One region of the Gordonia sp. NPDC003376 genome, then DNA from elsewhere that is predicted to be linked to it. Evidence: predicted binding sites of a transcription regulator. Region 1 holds the regulator's gene; each other region holds the start of a gene.

Region 1 (3,814 bases):
GGCTGAGACGGCGCCGTTGACCCCGACCGCATCCCCGTGGCGAGAGCGTTCGTCGCGCAGGTCGTCGATCTCGCGCTGGAAGTCCTCGAGCGAATCGAACGACCGGTAGACCGATGCGAAGCGCAGATAGGCGACCTCGTCGAGGTCGCGCAGCGGCTTGAGGATGGCAAGACCGACCTCGTTGCTGGGGATCTCGGCGGCACCGGAGGCGCGGACCGCCTCCTCGACCTGCTGGGCGAGCTGGGCGAGGTCGTCCTCGTCGACGTGGCGCCCCTGGCAGGCCCGCCGCACGCCGCGCATGACCTTCTCGCGGCTGAACGGTTCGGTGACGCCATTGCGCTTCACCACGGCGAGCACGGCGGTCTCCACGGTGGAGAAGCGGCGGCCGCAGGAACTGCACGAACGTCGTCTACGGATCGCCTGCCCCTCGTCGGCGACACGCGAGTCGATGACCTTGGTGTCTTCGTTTCTGCAGAACGGGCAGCGCATACCACGACAATACCGTCCCACCGGTCAGCGGTAACGCGGCGTCAGCAGTGGTTGCCCGACCTGGAGACCGCTGCCCGCCATGTCGTTGAGCTCGACGATCTCGTCAATCACCACCCGGGTCGGCATGTCCGGGGCCACCCGGGCGGCGATCGATCCGAGTGACTCCCCCGCCCGGACGTGCACCACCTGGGTGGAGACCGGAGACGGGACGGCGGCACGCTGGTAGTCCGAGCCGGCGATCGCGACGATCCACACCAGCATCGCGAGCGCGGCACCGGTCATCACCGCGACCGCGGTGGTGCGACGCCGACGATGGACTGCCGACAACACACCCCTCGACGCGGTGGACACCGGGACCCGCACCGGGTCGGCACAGGCCACACGGCCGGCCCCACCGCGCATGGCACCGGCACGACCCGCCACCACACGGCCACGACTCCGGATCTCGGCCGCGGCGCGGCGCTCGCCGGTGTGGGGTTCGCCGAAGCCGCGGGGCTGGACACCCGCGCGGGTGCCCTCGACCTCGCCCGGGTGCCCGAGCGCACCGCGGCCGCCGGGACGCCGACCGACGGGGTGACGATCGGCGCCGCGGACCCCTGCCGCAGGTCGCGGTACGGCGGCGACGGATATCCGGTCGGTGGGTGTGCCCACCCGACGTTCGGTTGTCAGGGTTGTCTGCATGAGAGAGAGCCTCCCGTTTCTCGATCACGCGTTCGATGAACTGTTGTTCGAAGTTCTATCACGGAGCTCTGACGAATGTCGTGGAAACACCTCGAACAGGTGTTTGAGGTTGTCGGGAACGTGGGATAACCTCGACCACAGAGATGCCGACGCGGGGCGGCACGGAAAGGACACGTACGCGATGAGTGACAAGACGCGGCGCGCGGCCGGGTCGTCGGGCGCGAAGTCGAGGGCCGGGTCGTCGAAGGCGGGGTCGCCCAAGGCGGCGTCGTCGAGGGCGGGATCGTCGAGGACCGGGGCGTCGAGGGCCGCGGCCGACCCGGATGCGATCGATCCGGTCGTCATCGAGGCCACGCTGACCCAGCGTCAGCGCGAGGTGCTCGAGGTGATCCGCCGGTCGGTCCGCGAACGCGGGTACCCGCCGAGCATCCGGGAGATCGGTGATGCGGTGGGTCTCAACTCGACCTCGTCGGTGGCCCACCAGCTGCGCACCCTCGAACGCAAGGGCCTGCTCAAACGCGACGCCAATCGGCCGCGTGCGGTCAACGTGCAGGACAACCAGATCGACCCGAATCCGTCGGACGACCCGACCGCGGCCGGTCTGCCCACCCCGGCATTCGTCCCGGTGCTGGGCCGGATCGCGGCCGGCGGACCGATCCTCGCCGAGCAGGCGGTGGAGGATGTCTTCCCGCTACCGCGCGAGCTGGTCGGAGACGGATCGCTGTTCATGCTCAAGGTTGTCGGCGAGTCGATGGTCGACGCCGCGATCTGCGACGGCGACTGGGTGGTGGTCCGTCAGCAGAATGTGGCCGACAACGGTGACATCGTCGCCGCGATGATCGACGGCGAGGCGACCGTCAAGACCCTCAAGCGGGGCAACGGCCAGGTGTGGCTGATGCCCCACAACGAGCTCTTCGACCCGATCCCCGGCAACACCGCCGTCATCCTCGGCAAGGTCGTCACCGTGATGCGCCGGGTCTGACACCCGGCTGAGTCGCCTCGACGAGAACCGCCTCCCGGAATCGCATCCCGGAAGGCAGTTCTTCAGACGGCGTCATCGTGCAGCGGTTGTCGCACAGGGATTCCCACACCGTGATTCACGGCCTCGCGGTTGTCACACGCGATGCACGGCCGTGCGGTTGTCAGCCCGCCAGGACCGCGGCTGCAGCCGCTCGCGCGTCGGCAGCCTGCGAGGTCGCCAGGGCCGCCCGTGCCGCGTCGCGGCATTGCGCCAGCGACACCTGCCCCAGCCGTGCACCGACACCCGCCGCCGCGACGGGGGCACTCGACAACGAGCTGACGCCCATCCCGACCAGGACGCAGGCGAGGAGCGGATCCGCGGCCGCCTCGCCGCACACCCCGACGGGTTTTCCGGCATCGGCCCCGGCCCGGGCCACACCCTCGATGAGGTGCAGCACGGCGGGCTGCCACGGATCGGTGAGCTCGGCGAGCTCGGCCGACATGCGGTCGGCGGCCATCGTGTACTGGGTCAGGTCGTTGGTCCCGATCGAGACGAAGTCCACTTCCGCGAGCACCGCCGACGCCAGGATCGCCGCCGACGGGATCTCGATCATCACCCCCGCGATCATTCCTCGCGCACGCACTTCGGCGGCGAACTCCGCGGCCTCGGCCGGACCGGCGATCATCGGTGCCATCACCCGCGCGGTGGCACCGGACTCGTGCGCGGCCCGGGCGATGGCATCGAGCTGGTTCATCCGGATCTCGGGATGGGTTGCGGTGAGCCGGTTTCCGCGAATACCCAGCGCGGGGTTCGCCTCGGTGTCGTGGTCGACGAACCGCAGCGGCTTGTCCGAACCGGCGTCGAGCGTGCGGATCACCACCTTGCCACCCGGGAAAGCGTCGATCACCTCGCGATAGAGCGCCGCCTGCTCGTCGATCGTCGGCTCGTCGGTGCGGTCGAGGAAGGTCAGTTCGGTGCGGAACAGGCCGATGCCCTCGACCGGATATCCGGTCGCCGCGCGCGCGGAGACCCCGTCCGCGACATTCGCGAGCACCGCCACCTCGTGACCGTCGGCCGTGCGGCCCGGTCCCGACCATGCGGCGACGACCTCGGCCTGCCGGCGGCTCGTGGCCACCGCCGCCTGCGCGGCGGCCGGAGCCGGCTCGATCTCGACGGTGCCCGTGGTGCCGTCGACGAGCACGGTGGTACCTGCCGCCACGGCACCGAGTCCGGGCACCGCCACGACACACGGGATGCCGAGCTGGCGGGCGATGATCGCGGTGTGGCTGGTCGGTCCGCCCAGTCGGGTGACCAGGGCGGTGACGAGCGCGGGATCGAGACCGGCGGTGTCGGCGGGGGCCAGGTCGTCCGCGAACAGCACCGACGGCGAGTCCGGTACCGGGACACCGGGTTCCGGGAGCTCCAGGACCTCGGCGATCACACGGTCGCGGACGTCCTCGAGGTCGGTGACGCGCTCGGCCATCACACCCCCGAGGGCGGTGAACATCTCGGCGAACTGGGCGGTGGCCCCGCTCGCGGCGAGGGCTGCGGGAGCGCCGTCGGCGATGCGCTTGGCCACTGCGCCGGTCCAGCCGCGGTCCTCGGCGAGCCCTGCCGTGGCGATCAGCACCTCGGCGGCCGCCCCCGAGGCGTGTGAGGCCCGGTCGCGAAGTCGCGCGGCCA
Region 2 (3,814 bases), on a different contig from region 1:
CGGGCAGGGCGACATTGGCGACGGCCAGGTTGATGTTGGCGACGCCGGCGACGAGGATCAGTGCCGCCAGTACCAGCTTGGCGCGGGCCGGGGCCCGATCGTCATTGGTCCGGGTGTCCGTGGTGGTCACCCGCTGAGCGTACGTTGACCAGCGTGTTCGCGCGGGTTTTGTGGGGTTCCGACCCCAGTGCCATGCCTTCCGGCACGAGTGGGGGTTCTCGGCGATCCTCGAATCGACGGAACTCGGACCGGTCGATCTCGGACCGCACTACCCGGGATATGTGGTGACCGTCTTCCCGGTGAGTGGGTCGCGCCAGACGATCGCCCGGTCGATGAGCATCGTCGGAATCCACAACCCCAGATGCTTGCGATGATGATCGGCACGACACAACGGCATCAGGTTGAACTCGACGGTCCATCCACCGCTCATCGGGTCGGCATGGTCGAACTTCACGACATGGTCGAGCTCGCAGTCCGAGGCATCCCGGCCACAGCCGGGATAGCGGCAGATCTTGTCCAGCGCCACGACCTTGTCTCGCAGCCACTCCGGTGGCCGATACCTCAGCGCCCACTTCGGCGGGACCCTGTACCCGCCGTGTCCCGATGGATCGGCCGGTGGTGCAGGGCCGCGATCGGAGGCCAGGTCGACGGTCTGCCAGGCAGCGAGATTCCGGCCGATCGCGACGAGACCGATACCGGGGTCCCCGAGTTCGGGCAGATCGAGCTCGGGCACATCCATTCTCGTCACCAGCTGCCCGTCCGCGATGTCGTGCCAGTGCTGCGGATCGATCGCCCCGTACCCGACCAACCGGGGCGACGCGATGCCCGCCGGATCGGTGATCACCGTGAGGGACGACTGGGGAGGCAGTGGCGGGTGCGGCGGGATGAGTGCGACCGGGAGCCGCGGCGACGGCTCCTCGTCCTCCGGCGCCCGATCCGGATCGGATTCGGGCTCCACCGGCGGATCGTCGTCGGTGTCGGCGGCGGCTTCCTGCCCTGATTCCGACTCGTTCTCGGTCTGGACATCGGACCGGGGTACATGGTCCAGATCCAGTTCGGGATCCCGTTGAGGGACCGGGGGCAGCGGAATCCCCCGATTGCAGAACTCGTCTCCGCACGCGCACTCCAGAATCTCACCCGGCATGCCCTGGATCTCCTTGAGCGCCGCGACGCGCAGCCGTCCCAACGGTCGCGGGTCGCGGGAGCACACGCGCTCGGTGATCAGATCACGGATGCGGCCGGCCAGAAACAGGCCGACCTCGGCCGGCACCGTCGCATGCACGTTCACGTGACCGTGCGCCTCGTCGGTGACCGTGACGTTCTGTTCTGCCTCCGCGAAATCCTTCCGACGGTCGGCCGCGGCATCGGGATCCAAGGCGATGACCATCTCCGCGATCTGGTTACGCAGGGTGCGGTCGGCGGTCGGCCGATCCGCCAATGCGATCGCCCTGATCTCGGCGAAGGCCCGTACCTCCGGGTCGGTCAACACGGCGAGTTCGGACACCATGACCGAGGTGCGGGAGAAACTCCACCGACCGTCCAAGAATGCCACACGCACGCTCGGCCAGTCGGCCAGGGTGAGCGCCAGCCACATCCATTCACGCGCGACCTTCACCGGCACACTCAGCGCGATGGCCATCTGGGACGCCGCGGTCTTGTCCACCTGCCGCGCGATGTGTGGCGTGCCGATCGGCGCGGTGACGAGCATCTGGTCCAGCGTGTGCTCGGCGATCCGATTCGCGGCGAACACCTTACGCGCCATCAAACGATACTCATCACGCTGCAGCGATTCCGCCACCGCTCCCACCTCGGTCGATGAAAGGTGCTGGAGTCGAGCGTAATCGGTGACCGGATCGGTGAGAGTGAACATCAACACGACGTCGGCGGTTGCGGCGGTATCGGCGGCCATGTGTTCCTCCCCCGGAGTGGCTCGATCTTGTGTTCCATCATAAGTTGCAGGTCTGACACAAACCGTTGTGCGCCCAGCTTGACCCACGTCGCGGATCGACCACCAACCGGAGTACCTCACCCAACCACCCACCAGCACAGCGTGATTGAACCGACGACAAACGCAACAAAGCGAGACAAACCCCGGTCGACCGGCACCCAACAACGCCCACCAGCACAGCGGTTACGAACATCCCCCTCTCACCAGGCTTCGACACGGGTCCTCGCCCAGCGGCTCGGTCCCGGCTCAACCACCAACCGGAGCGGCTCGGTCCCGGCTCAACCACCGATCGACGTTGGGGCACATGGTGGTTGAGCCGATGAGGAGCGCAGCGACGAGACGTGTCGAAACCTCTGCCGGCCGATCTCGACGGGTGACTACGTCGACTCGAGGCCCTCGTAGTCGACCAGACGACCCTGGACGTAGACCTCGGCGATAGCGGGCTCACGCAGACCCATCAGCAAGGTGAACAGCTCCTGATCCCGGGCGAGTTGCTCGTCGTCGGAACGGATTCCGCAGTCGAGAGATCTCGCCAGCGGCAGCCAGCGGTCGGGCTCGATCACCAGGAAGTCGGCCTCTTTGCCGACGTCGAAGTTGCCGAACCGGTCCTCGGCGTCGAGGGCACGGGCACCGGCCAGGGTGCCGGTGAACAGCAACTCCGCCGGATTCATCGAGTAACCGGCGTCACCCGGCTCGGAGATGTGCACCTTGAACGCGTCGGACAGAACACGCGAGATCAACCACTCATCACCCGCACCGCAATCGGTTCCGGCGGCGACGGTCACCCCGGAGGCGACCGTGCGAAGCCAGGGCATGGTGCCCGACCCCAGGAACAGCTGAGAGGTCGGGCAGTGTGCGATCGAAGTTCCGGTCTCGGCCATCCGGGCGAGTTCGGTGTCGGTGCAGTGCACGGCATGCGCCAGCACGGTGCGCCGGCCGAGCAGACTCTTGCCACCGGTCGCCGATCCGGGCAGGAACTTGCCGTCGTAGGTGTCGAGGTACGAGTCGACCTCGAAAAGCTGTTTCACCGTGTCGATCTCGCCGGTTCCCGGCCGATTGTTCTCGTTGAGATGGGTGTGCACGTACACACCGGCGTCGGCGACCTCGCCGTACAGCTCGCCGAGCGAGGTCAGCGTCTGCGTGGTGACCGACAACGTGAACCGGGGCACGATCGCGGTGTGCAGCAGAGCACTCCGCCCGCGGCGCTCACCCTTTCCGTGCCAGGTCGCGATCTCCGCGCGGGTCAGCGCTATCGCGTCGGCCTCCGAGGTGAGCAGCGGTGCAGCCGATTCGGGGCCGACCGTCTGGATGCCACGGCCACTCACGGTGCGAAGACCGGCCGTCAGACTCTCGCCGAACAATGCGTCCTGCGCACCGGGGAACGCCGACCCGAACACCATCGCCGCGGTGGTACCGGTCGATACCCGGCGGGCGGTGAAGTCGCGGGCGACCATCTCGGCGAAACCGGCGTCGGCCAGTCGCGCCTCGGCGGGAAAGATGCACGTGTTGAGCCATTCCAGCAGCTGGCCGCCGCCGTAGGCGTCCAGCGAGTAGGTCTGCGGGAAGTGGATGTGGGCGTCGACGAACCCCGGGATGATGTAGGCGGAACCGTGATCGTGGACGTCGCGGTCCGGCACATCGGTCAGCGGGAACGGGAGTTCGGTACGCGGACCGCAGAACTCGATGACACCGGTCTCGTTGTCGTAGGCCAGCGCGCCGGTCGGGATGTCGACGAGTGCGGCGGCGGCCTCGCCGACAGCCGGGCTGCCCGCGATGTGGATGATGTGCCCGAGGTGAACATGAGTACTCACCTACACAACCGAAGCACAACTTCGGCGTTTCGGCACGCCCAGCACCCGACGCCAC
Region 3 (3,814 bases), on a different contig from region 1:
CCTCGACTCCGCCGACGCCGTGTGGGAGCAGGCCGATCTCGTGCTGAAGGTCAAAGAGCCCATCGCCGAGGAGTATTCGCGTCTGCGCTCGGGCCAGGTGCTGTTCACCTACCTGCATCTCGCGGCATCCAAGGAGTGCACCGACGCGCTACTGGCAGCCGGCACCACGTCCATCGCCTACGAGACGGTGGTGGCGCCCGACGGTTCACTGCCACTTCTCGCCCCGATGAGCGAGGTGGCCGGACGCCTCGCCCCGCAGGCCGGCGCGTACCACCTGATGCGACCGGAGGGTGGCCGCGGCGTCTTGATGGGTGGTGTCCCGGGAGTGGCCCCGGCCAAGGTCGTCGTGATCGGTGCCGGGGTGTCGGGCCGCAACGCCATTGCGATCGCCCACGGCATGAAGGCCGACGTCACCGTCCTGGACCTGTCCATCGCGCGGCTCCGCGAGATCGACAGCCTCTACCAGGGCCAGGTCACCACGATCGTCTCCACCGCGTACGCCCTCGAACAGGCCGTGCTCGAGGCCGACCTCGTGATCGGTGCGGTGCTGGTGCCCGGTGCCAAGGCCCCCACCCTGATCTCCAACGACCTGGTCTCCCGGATGCGCCCGGGTTCGGTCCTCGTCGACATCGCCATCGACCAGGGCGGCTGTTTCGAGGACTCACGGCCCACGACGCATGCGGAACCGACCTTCGCCGTGCATGATTCGGTCTTCTACTGTGTCGCCAACATGCCCGGTGCGGTGCCGAACACCTCGACCAACGCCCTGACCAATGCCACCCTGCCGTACGTCGTCGCGCTGGCCGACCGAGGATGGCAGGACGCCACCGCCGCCGACGCCGGTCTGCGCGCCGGTCTGTCGACCCATGCCGGGGAGCTCCTGTCCCAGGAAGTCGCCGACGCCCACGGATACTCCGCGGTCCCGGCCTGACGGCCGCTGTCGGCAAGCACATTCCCACAATCCACCAACCGTCCATCCCGCACCACACCACCGCTGGTCGGGCCGACGCGGAGCGCGACATCCCAACCCCACCACCACGACGGACACACCCTCTTCGCTGGTCGAGCCGACGCGGAGCGCAGCGACAAGTCGAGTCGAGACCTCCACCGGCCACGTTCACGAGGTGACCACATAGGAGATGGCCACCGACACCCTCAACCCACCAGGCCTCGACACGGGTCCTCGCCCAGAGGCTCGGTCCCGGCTCGACCACCGAAGGTAAGCCGGCACACGTTCACGCTGGTCGAGCCGACGCGGAGCGCAGCGACAAGTCGAGTCGAGACCTCCACCGCCCGACCTCCACAAGCCAACCACCATCCGGTGAACCCACTTCTGCTCGCGGAAGTATGTCGGTGGCCTCCTGTACCGTGGCCTGTAATCGAACAACAGTTCTTTACTGCAGGTCACAGGCACTCCGGGGGGAGGAAATCAGATGACGAACACACCCACGACATCACTGTCGTTCACCGATTCCACCTGGCCGCAATTGCCACTCGACAATGCCGATCTATTGGGTGGGGTCGACCCGAAAACACCCGAACAATCCTCCACCAACGACTTGTTGATCGGGTTACGCGAGATCGATCGGGGACGATCGTTCCTCGCCTGGTCGACCTACCGGTCGGTGATCGAACTCGTCGGCCGCCACGTCGACGCCGACCGTGGTGTGGCCGGGGCACCATCCGGGTTCGTCGATCTGGCCAAGAAGATCTCGCGTGTGCGTGGCATCACCCAACGCGCCGCCGAACTCCTCATGGACGAATCCATCGCCGTTCTCCACCACCTCCCCCGTGTGGCGGAAGTATTGCGGGACGGCTGGATCACCCCCGAGTTGATGAAGGTGGTGGTGTCACGGACCGCGCTGGTACACGGTCGCGAATCAGCACCCAAAGTCGACGCCGAGATCGCCGAGTTGATCCGCCGACGCCGACGACTGTGGTCGAAGAAAACCATCACCGACATGGCCGACCGGGTCGTGTTCCGCCACGACCGTGACGCCGTCCGTGAAGCCCGCGAACGATGCCTGGACAAACGTGGCGTGTGGACCTCGTTCAGCAATGACGGGACCGGGGAGATCGCCGGCACCATGGCCGCCGACCGCGTCGAACTATGCGGCCTCGTGATCAACACCCTCGCGAACACGGTGTGCCCACATGATGGGAGATCCTCGCAGAACCGGAAATCCGATGCCATGTTCGCTCTCCTGTCGGGGACCCAGTTCGAGTGTGACTGCGGTCGGGAGGACTGCCCGGCCGAGATCCCCGAGGCCGGGTCGATCCCGAAGGTGCAGTACGTGATCCATTTGTTGGCCAACGAGGCCACCGTCGCCGACCTCGACACCGTCACCGGCCGACCCCAACCCCGACCCCGACCCGCACCTGCCACACCCGAACCTGAGCCGGAAGTGCACAGCGACAACAGTTCCGAGACTCCGCTCGACCTCGACGCCCCGACGACCGGTACCACCGAGCAGCCCGACGACACTGCTACACCTGACGACACTTCCACACCCGACGACACTCCCACACCCGACGACACCCGTCGGTCGGCCCGCCGCGAGCGTGACGCGGCAGTCGAGGCGGAACCGACCGGTATCGACACGGCCGCAAATCCGACTGCCACACCCGATGTTCCACCGACCGTGGCGTCGACCGATTCCTCGGACCTGCCCGCCGGTGCCGCACCCGGCTACCTGTTCGGCAAAGGTGTCATCGCCCCGGAGTTCGTGCGGGACCTCGCCTCCCACCCGAACGCCCGATTCACACGACTGGTCCCCCGGGGCGTGCGACCCGAAGATGTGATCTTGCCGCCGACCCTGCCCTCCGATCCGTATCGGCCCTCAGCAGCCCTCGACGAGTACGTGCGCCTGTCCTACAGCACGTGTGCCGATGTGGCGTGCACCCGAAGCTCCTTCGATGCCGATCTCGACCACGTCACCGAATACGATCACCACAACCCGGCGGCGGGTGGGCAGACCACCCCGATCGGGTTGAATCCGAAATGCCGGTTCGATCATCTCCACAAAACCCATTCCGGGTGGATCGACGACCAATACCGTGACCCCCACACCGGCCGGCTGGTCATCGACTACACCACCCCCGAAGGGCTGATCCTGCCCGGACCCGCGGAGACCATGGAAGATATCTTCCCCGGCCTACGCCGATACCGGTTCGACGACCCACCACCAGCCCCACCAGGACCACCGGGTGCGCACCGCAAACCGGATGAGGAACGACTCCTGGACCGGGAATCCACACTGGCCCGAAAACATCGCCGCCGACGACTCGAACGGCAACGCAACCGTGCCCGCAACCAGACACCCGCCACGCAGGCGGACTCGCCCGACCCGCCCTTCTGAGGGATGCGCTCCTACTCCACCACCACACGGCGAGGTGTTGACCGTCACACCCTCACCCGTTATTGTTTGTTGTACAAACAAGTGCGTTCGAGGTGATCGATTCATGCCCCCACCCCGCCGGGCCAGCCGCGATGCCGGCAAGGCGACCCGCCAGGCGCTGCTGCATGCGGCGGGCGAGGTGTTCACCGAGCACGGCGAGACCGCGTCGGTGGCCCAGATCTGCGCGCGTGCCGAAACCTTCCCCAACCAGGTCACCTACTACTTCGGCTCCAAGGAGCAACTGTTCGTCGAGGTGGCATGCGCGGCGGTGCTGCGCGCCGGTCGGCACGCCGAGGAGTCCGCTGCGTCGGCGACGACGGTGCGCGAGTACACCCACATCCTGATCGGCACCCTGCTCGGCCCACAGGCCCGCAACGTCGAGTTGTTCACCACCGCAATGCTGTTGGTGTCACGTC

The links. The regulator LexA, encoded in region 1, represses DNA repair genes until DNA is damaged. The targets are predictions, from matches to a motif close to CGAACANNTGTTCG.
Region 2: a site for LexA is predicted at 1,932-1,945, ahead of ACWDUA_RS00530 (HNH endonuclease signature motif containing protein). Genes of this name have one in related genera too.
Region 3: a site for LexA is predicted at 1,381-1,394, ahead of ACWDUA_RS09005 (DUF222 domain-containing protein). Genes of this name have one in related genera too.

The regions. Positions count from the first base shown of each region.
Region 1 covers NZ_JBSFRM010000002.1:277,224-281,037, forward strand. Annotated here, with positions in the region: gene hrpA (ATP-dependent RNA helicase HrpA) at 1-6, shown strand, start outside; gene nrdR (transcriptional regulator NrdR) at 1-489, opposite strand, end outside; gene ACWDUA_RS03520 (LysM peptidoglycan-binding domain-containing protein) at 514-1,170, opposite strand; gene lexA (transcriptional repressor LexA) at 1,352-2,152, shown strand; gene ptsP (phosphoenolpyruvate--protein phosphotransferase) at 2,313-3,814, opposite strand, start outside.
Region 2 covers NZ_JBSFRM010000001.1:116,908-120,721, forward strand. Annotated here, with positions in the region: gene ACWDUA_RS00525 (MFS transporter) at 1-130, opposite strand, end outside; gene ACWDUA_RS00530 (HNH endonuclease signature motif containing protein) at 269-1,909, opposite strand; gene ACWDUA_RS00535 (amidohydrolase family protein) at 2,326-3,759, opposite strand.
Region 3 covers NZ_JBSFRM010000006.1:153,019-156,832, reverse strand. Annotated here, with positions in the region: gene ald (alanine dehydrogenase) at 1-931, shown strand, start outside; gene ACWDUA_RS09005 (DUF222 domain-containing protein) at 1,434-3,359, shown strand; gene ACWDUA_RS09000 (TetR/AcrR family transcriptional regulator C-terminal domain-containing protein) at 3,463-3,814, shown strand, end outside.